Regions from separate parts of the Arthrobacter sp. P1_H7 genome, predicted to be linked through region 2. Evidence: riboswitches for the same ligand, from Rfam matches in the RefSeq annotation. Region 2 holds a riboswitch; the other holds the start of a gene.
What was found. A riboswitch is a leader RNA that binds a small molecule or an ion and turns the genes downstream of it on or off. The one in region 2 is predicted to bind thiamine pyrophosphate.
Positions count from the first base shown of each region.

Region 1: it holds a riboswitch for thiamine pyrophosphate, as region 2 does, so the genes downstream of both, AC1DXI_RS07625 (bifunctional hydroxymethylpyrimidine kinase/phosphomethylpyrimidine kinase) here and AC1DXI_RS11920 (ECF transporter S component) in region 2, are expected to answer to the same signal.

Region 1 covers NZ_JBFUCO010000005.1:259,499-263,166, forward strand. Annotated here, with positions in the region: gene AC1DXI_RS07620 (Rne/Rng family ribonuclease) at 1-2,123, shown strand, start outside; TPP riboswitch at 2,272-2,369, shown strand; gene AC1DXI_RS07625 (bifunctional hydroxymethylpyrimidine kinase/phosphomethylpyrimidine kinase) at 2,352-3,668, shown strand, end outside.
Region 2 covers NZ_JBFUCO010000010.1:218,024-221,691, reverse strand. Annotated here, with positions in the region: gene AC1DXI_RS11950 (Na+/H+ antiporter subunit D) at 1-168, shown strand, start outside; gene AC1DXI_RS11945 (Na+/H+ antiporter subunit E) at 165-710, shown strand; gene AC1DXI_RS11940 (MrpF/PhaF family protein) at 707-985, shown strand; gene mnhG (monovalent cation/H(+) antiporter subunit G) at 1,017-1,370, shown strand; gene AC1DXI_RS11930 (DUF4235 domain-containing protein) at 1,439-1,702, opposite strand; gene AC1DXI_RS11925 (heme-degrading domain-containing protein) at 1,743-2,288, opposite strand; TPP riboswitch at 2,476-2,619, shown strand; gene AC1DXI_RS11920 (ECF transporter S component) at 2,686-3,333, shown strand; gene AC1DXI_RS11915 (ABC transporter ATP-binding protein) at 3,362-3,668, shown strand, end outside.

The DNA of each region.
Region 1 (3,668 bases), on a different contig from region 2:
ACACCGGCCGCCGCCGCACCGTCATCACCGAGGCCGAGTTCCTGGCCCGCCGCGAGTCCGTGGACCGCCAGATGATCGTCCGCCAGCGCGACGACAGAATCCAGATCGGTGTCCTCGAAGACGGCGTCCTCGCCGAGCACTTCGTGTCCAAGACCCAGCAGGATTCCCTGATCGGCAACGTGTACTTGGGCAAGGTCCAGAACGTGCTGCCCTCCATGGAAGCCGCTTTCGTCGACATCGGCCGCGGCCGCAACGCCGTGCTCTACGCCGGTGAAGTGAACTGGGAGTCCGTCAACCTCGAGGGCAAGCAGCGCCGGATCGAGAACGCGCTGAAGTCCGGCGACTCCGTGCTCGTCCAGGTCACCAAGGACCCGGTTGGCCACAAGGGCGCCCGCCTCACCAGCCAGATCTCGCTGCCCGGCCGGTACCTCGTGTACGTGCCCGGCGGTTCCATGACCGGCATCTCCCGCAAGCTGCCCGACGTCGAACGCAACCGCCTCAAGCGGATCCTCAAGGACCGCCTGCCCGAGGACGCGGGCGTCATTGTCCGCACCGCGGCCGAGGGTGCGTCCGAGGAAGAGCTGACCCACGACATCAACCGCCTCCGCGCGCAGTGGGAAGGCATCGAGAGCCAGTCGACGTCCACCAAGATCCTCGCCCCCGAGCTGCTCTACGGCGAACCTGACCTGACCATCAAGGTGGTCCGGGACGTCTTCAACGAGGACTTCTCCAAGCTGATCGTCTCCGGCGAGGAAGCCTGGGACACCATCGAGGCCTACGTCACCTACGTCGCACCGGACCTCGTGGGCCGGCTCGAGAAGTGGACCAAGGACACGGACATCTTCGCGGCCTGGCGCATCGACGAGCAGATCCACAAGGCCCTGGACCGGAAGGTCTTCCTGCCCTCTGGCGGTTCGCTCGTGATCGACCGCACCGAAGCCATGACCGTGGTGGACGTCAACACCGGCAAGTTCACCGGCTCCGGCGGCAACCTCGAGGAAACCGTCACCAAAAACAACCTGGAAGCGGCCGAAGAAGTCGTCCGGCAGCTGCGCCTGCGCGATATCGGCGGCATCATCGTGATCGACTTCATCGACATGGTGCTCGAATCCAACCGCGACCTCGTGCTGCGCCGCATGGTGGAGTGCCTGGGCCGGGACCGGACCAAGCACCAGGTGGCCGAGGTGACCTCGCTGGGCCTCGTGCAGATGACCCGCAAGCGGATGGGCACCGGGCTGCTGGAAGTCTTCGGCGAGCAGTGCGAAACGTGTGCGGGCCGCGGCATCGTCACCCACGACGAGCCGGTGGAACACCGCCGCGCCAACACGGTCGCCGCGGAGCACTACGTGCCGCGCACCGAGGCGCAGCCTGCTGCCCGCACGGAACGCAAGAGCCGTCGCCGCGGCAGGGGAGGCCAGGGCGCGGAGACCGCGCCGGCCGCACCCGCACCCGCCCACGCCGAGCCCACCGAGGCCGAACGCCACGCCAAGGCCGAAGCCACCCGTGCCGCGCTGGCCAACATCGCTGCCGCGGCGCACGCCGCGCACCTGCACGACGGGGAGGCAGCCGCAGCCAGCGACGCCGGGGCCCGCCAGGCCGCCGTCGACGCCGTCACGCAGCTCGCAGCCGCCGACGAGGCAGCCGGCCGCCCCGCAACGGTGCTGACGTTTGGCGGCGAGCAGGTGGCCCTGCCCTTCGTCGAGCACGCCGAGGACGCGCCGTCACCTGCCCTGACCCTGGACCTGCTGACCGAGGCCTTCGCCAACCTGGGCGAGGCCGAGGCCGGCAAGCAGGCCGAGGACTTGACGGCCGGCCAGGCAGCGGCTGTTGCCGCCCCGGAAGCCACGGCGCCCGAGGCGCCGTCGGCCGTGCGCGTTGCGGAGGCGCCGGCGTCACGCACAGCCGACACCACGCGCGGCCGCCGCGGGCGCCGCAACCGGAGTGCAAGCCGCGCCCAGGGCGCGGCCAACGAAACCTCCGTGGAACACCGCGAGGCAACCCGGCCGGCCGCGGCCGGATCGGTTCACGAGGCCAAGGCTCCCGCTGCGGCCAGGCCTGCGTCCGTCCCGGCCGGCAACGAGCCGATCATCCTCGGCGTCGGCGTGCCGGCGTCGGAGCTGTAGTCCTCCGCGACTGACCACGTCCCCGACCGGTCACCCTTTCGACTGGTCGGGCTGCGGGTCCGGGTCCAAGCGGGCGTAACAAACGTCCGCCCAGGCCCGGGCCCGCCCGTGCGTTAACGGGGCCACAGGGTGGCAGCGGCTAGGCTGGAACACTGACACGGGGTGCCGGGCATCGGGCCGGCTGAGATCCAGACCCGTTGAACCTGTCCGGTTAGCACCGGCGAAGGGATGTCTGCCTTGTCCGCGAGATCGAATCCGTCCGAGTTCCTGCCCGGCGAGTTTCTGCCGGCCAATTTTCTGCACAGCGAGCCTCTGCCGGCGCCGCCGCGCATTCCCCGCGTGCTGGCCATCGCCGGCTCCGATCCCTCCGGCGGGGCCGGAATCCAGGCCGACCTGAAGAGCATCGCGGCGAACGGCGGCTACGGCATGGCCGCCATCACCGCCCTGACAGCGCAGAACACCCAGGGCGTGCGCGCCGTCCACGTCCCCCCGGCAGCGTTCCTCACGGCGCAGCTGGACGCCATCAGCGACGACATCGGCATCGACGCGGTCAAGATCGGCATGCTCGGTGACGCGGCCGTGATCGACGCCGTCCGCAGCTGGCTGGAAAAGGTGCGCCCCGCCGTCGTCGTCCTGGACCCGGTGATGGTCGCCACCAGCGGTGACCGGCTCCTGCAGGAATCGGCCGAGGCCGCCCTGAAGTCCCTCCTGCCGCTGGCGGACCTCATCACGCCCAACCTCGCTGAACTCGCCATCCTGCTCAAGGAACCCGTCGCGGCCGACTGGGCCGAGGCCCTGGCGCAGGGCAAGCGGCTGGCCGCCCTGACCGGCACCACCGTCCTGGTTAAGGGCGGCCACCTCCAGGGCGGCGAGCCCGGGGACTCCGACGCCGCCGCCGCAGGCAACGACGCCGCGGACGGCTGCCCGGATGCGCTGGTCAACACCGGCGGCGTGCTCGGCCAGGAAACGGTGGTGGTGCCGGGGGAGCGGATCGCGACGCGCAACAGCCACGGCACCGGCTGCTCCCTGTCCTCGGCCATGGCCACCGTGCAGGCCCGGGTGGGGGACTGGGAAGCGGCGCTGCGGGAAGTCAAGCCGTGGCTGCTGGGCGCGCTCCGCGAAGCCTCGGTCCTGGACGTCGGCACCGGCAACGGCCCGGTCCACCACTTCCACCACCTGCAGCAACTCCAGGACGGGCAGCAACTCCGCGACGGGCAGTGCCGCCCGGCCGGACACGTTCCGGCAGCGGGGGAGTTCGCCGCAGCCCTGCGCGCAGGAGCCGCGGGCGATCTTGAAGCCATCTACGCCCTGGACTTCGTCCGCGGACTGGCCGACGGGTCCTTGCCCGAGCACGAGTTCGCGTACTACCTCGCCCAGGACGCCATCTACCTCAACGGCTACTCCCGGGTCCTGGCCCGGGCCGCCGCGATTGCCCCCACCGAGGCCGAGCAGCTGTTCTGGGCCCGCTCGGCGCAGACCTGCCTGGAAGTCGAATCCGAGCTGCACCGTTCCTGGCTCAGCACCCGCCCCACGGACTCCACCCTG
Region 2 (3,668 bases):
GCCCTGACCGTCTTTGCCGGGCCGCTGTTCAGGGTGGCAGACCAGTCCGCCCAGGAGATGCTGGACCGGACCTCGTACATCCAGGCTGTGCTCGGCCAGGACGCGCCCGTGCCGCCGGTGCCCCCGTCAGTCCATCCGGTGCAGGGCCAGGAGGGCAGCGGGAAATGAACCGGAAAAGGATCTCACTGCGCCAGGAACTGCCCCTGCTGGTGTGGCTCGTCTTTGTCTGGGGCGCACTCTGGCAGAACTTCAGCCCGGGCAATCTCCTCTTCGGAGCCCTCATCGCGGTGCTCGTGGCGCGCATTTTCTATCTGCCCCCGGTGGAACTCGGCGGCCGCTTCAACGTGCTCCGCGCCGTGCCCTTCGCCCTCATCTTCCTTGGAAAAGTCGTCGCGGCAAGCTTCCAGGTCATGTACCTGGCCGTGGTCCGCGGCCCGGACGTGGTCAGCGCAATCGTCGCCGTGCCGCTCCGGAGCCATTCGGACCTTCTGGTCACGGCCACCGGGCATGTGATCTCGCTGATTCCCGGGTCCCTCGTGGTGGAGGTGGACAGGTCAACGTCCACGCTCTACATCCACGGCATCAACGTCCGCAATGCCGGGGACGCAGCCAAGCTGCGCAAAGAGGTCCGGGACACCGAGGCCGGGCTGATCCGGATCATGGGGACCAAAGACGAACTTTCCGCACTGACACAGGAGATCGCCGCATGATGCAGACCGTCCTGACGGTGACCGCCGTCGTACTGTCCCTGGCCGCCGCGGGGGCGATCGTCAGGATCGCGCGGGGGCCCTCGCTGCTGGACCGGGTTCTCGCCGCAGACGTGTTGCTGGCCATCTTCGGCGCAGCCTTGTGCATCGACATGGCCGCCAACCGGCACCTCAACAACCTGATGCTGCTCGTTGCGATTTCCCTGATCGGCTTCGTCGGCTCGGTCACCGTAGCCCGGTTCGTGGCCGACAGGCGGGAGGGCGTCCGTGAATCCTGACATAGTGATCGACGCCGTCTCCGGCGTGTTCATGGTGACCGGTGCCCTGATGTCCCTCGCCGCCGCCATCGGGCTGCTGCGGTTCCCGGACCTCATGAGCAGGATGCACGCGGCCACCAAACCGCAGGTCCTCGGCCTGTTCCTGCTGCTGGCGGCGCTCGGCCTGCAGATGCGCACCTGGTCGGTGTGGCCCGTCCTGCTGGTGGCCTGGCTCTTCCAGCTGCTCACCGTCCCCGTGTCCGCCCACATGGTGGGCCGGGCCGGCTACCGGACCAAGCACCTGCACCCGGAGCTGCTGAGCTCCGATGAGCTCGAGGCCGTAGTCCAGAAGGCCGCCCGGCAGGCGGCCACGCACGGAGCGGACGACGACGAAGCCGGCCGCTGAACCCGTTGGCCGGCGCCGTGGCCAGCGCTTCGACCGCAGCGGCCGGGACAGCGGCTAGTCGGGTCCGGTCAGACGATGTCCTGGGTCTTCGCGAAGCGGGTGATCGCGCGCTGGGTGCCGCGGTTGGCGAGCACCTGGATGATGGCGCTGACCGATGCGGAGATCAGCGCGAAGGTCAGGGCCGAGCGCAGGGTGGTGGGGACGTCGTCCTCCTGGCCCTTGGGCGGCTTGTTGCCCGTCGACTTCTCCCAGATGGTGTCCACGAGCTTGGTGCCGGCAAAGCCGGCGAGGAGGCTGACGCCGGTGCCGAGCAGCTTGATGAGGATGTTCATTCTTCGGTCTCCTTGGGACGGGAACGGTTTTTCCCCTAGCCTAGCGTTCCGGGGTGAGGACCATCCGCAGGGCCTCGACCACCAGTTCGTGATCCGTCTTCTGGGGCAGGCCGGAGACGGTGACAACGGCAACGGCACCCGTGCCGCGCACGTAGACGGGGAACGCCCCGCCGTGGGCGGCGAACTCCGACTGGTCCCACCAGGCGTTGTCCTCGATCCTTCCGCCTGCAGCGCGGGCCCGGAGGCCCACCAGCAGGGACGGGACCTCGTACCGCATGGCGGTGCGCTTCTTGGCGTTGATCCAGCGTTCGTTGTCCGGTGTGGCGCCGTCCAGCGCGGCGTGAAAGAGCACCTGCTCGCCTTTGGTGATGTCGACGGCGATGGGCAGCGAGCGTTGCCTGCCCAGCTCGACAAGGAGGAGCCCGAGGTCCAGGGCGTCATCCTTGCTGAACGACGCGAACTGGAGCGCCTCCATCTCGGCCAGCACGCGGCCGATGAGCGCCGCCAGGGAACCCTGCGGCTGCGGCTCCCTCGAATCGGGATCGTATTCCCCGGAGGGACCTTGTGTGGCCGGTGAGTGCGACAAAATATTCCAGCTTTCCGGTGGGTGATGAGGCCGCCCGCTGGCGGGTCCGGGTGTCCGACACGACGACTCTACCAAGATGGTTTTCCCGGCCGCCGGGACCGCCGCAGTCCGGTCCACGATTGTGACGGCACCCCACTGAAAACCCGGCCGTCCGGGTGTAAACTGAGCCAGCCCACAAGGGCGAAAACAATTACGACAGGGGAGCGCCGCCGTCGGGCATCGCCGGCAAAATCCGGGGAAACCTTTGGTGGGCGCTGAGAGTGCGGACAGCCGCAGACCCTCGAACCTGATCCGGTTAGTACCGGCGCAAGGGAGTCGAGTTCTCAGGGTGCGCGGAGGGCGGCGGAAGCCGAGTCCGGCCGGAGCACCCTCCCCTCCTGTTCCTCAGGAGGACGACATGACAGATATTTCAGCACAGCATGGTTCCGCCAGCCGTTCATCCGCCCGGCGCAACTTCAGCTGGCGCGTGGTGGACATTGTGGTGGCCGCGTTGATCGCCGTAGCCGGCGGCGTCATTTTCTGGGCCTGGTCCCAGGGCGCGAACCTGATCTCGACTCCGGTCAACGCGGTCTACCCGCCGCTGAGCGGACTCTACGCCGGCGGGTGGATGATCCCGGCGGTGCTGGGGATGCTCATCATCCGCAAGCCGGGCGCCGCGCTCTTCTGCGAGACCGTCGCGGCCACGGGCGAACTCATCATGGGCTCGCAGTACGGCACCACGGTGCTGATTTCCGGCATCCTGCAGGGCCTCGGCGCCGAACTGGTCTTCGCGGCCTTCCTCTACAAGAAGTTCAACCTGCCCGTCTCCGTGCTGGCCGGCGCCGGCGCGGGCCTCTTCTGCGGCCTGAACGATTCCTTCCTGCCGTGGGGCTGGAACATCGCCTACGAAGCCGGCGACAAGCTCGCCTACATCGTCTTCACCACGATCTCCGGCGCAGTGATTGCCGGCGGACTGGCCTGGCTCGCCACCCGCGGCCTGGCGAAGACCGGAGTGCTGGGCTCCTTTGCCTCCCGCAAGGCCGCCACGGAGCCCGTCTTCTCCTGAGCCCCGTCGCGGAATCCTGCAGAGAACCATGAGATCTTCACCGGGCGTCCGGCCGGCCGCTGTCACGGCCCGCGGCTGGGGCTGGCGGCACGCCGGACGGACCCGGCCCGCGGTCAGCGGCCTTGACCTGGGCATCCGGCCGGGGGAGCGCGTGCTCCTGCTGGGGCCCTCCGGCGCCGGCAAGTCGACGTTGCTCCACGCCCTGGCCGGCGTGCTGGGCGACGGCGCGGCCGGCGACTCCGGCGACTCCGGCGAAGCCGAGAACACAGACGAGACCGGCAGCCTGCTGATCGACGGCGCCGCGCCACGGGCGCAGCGCGGCCGCGCCGGGCTGG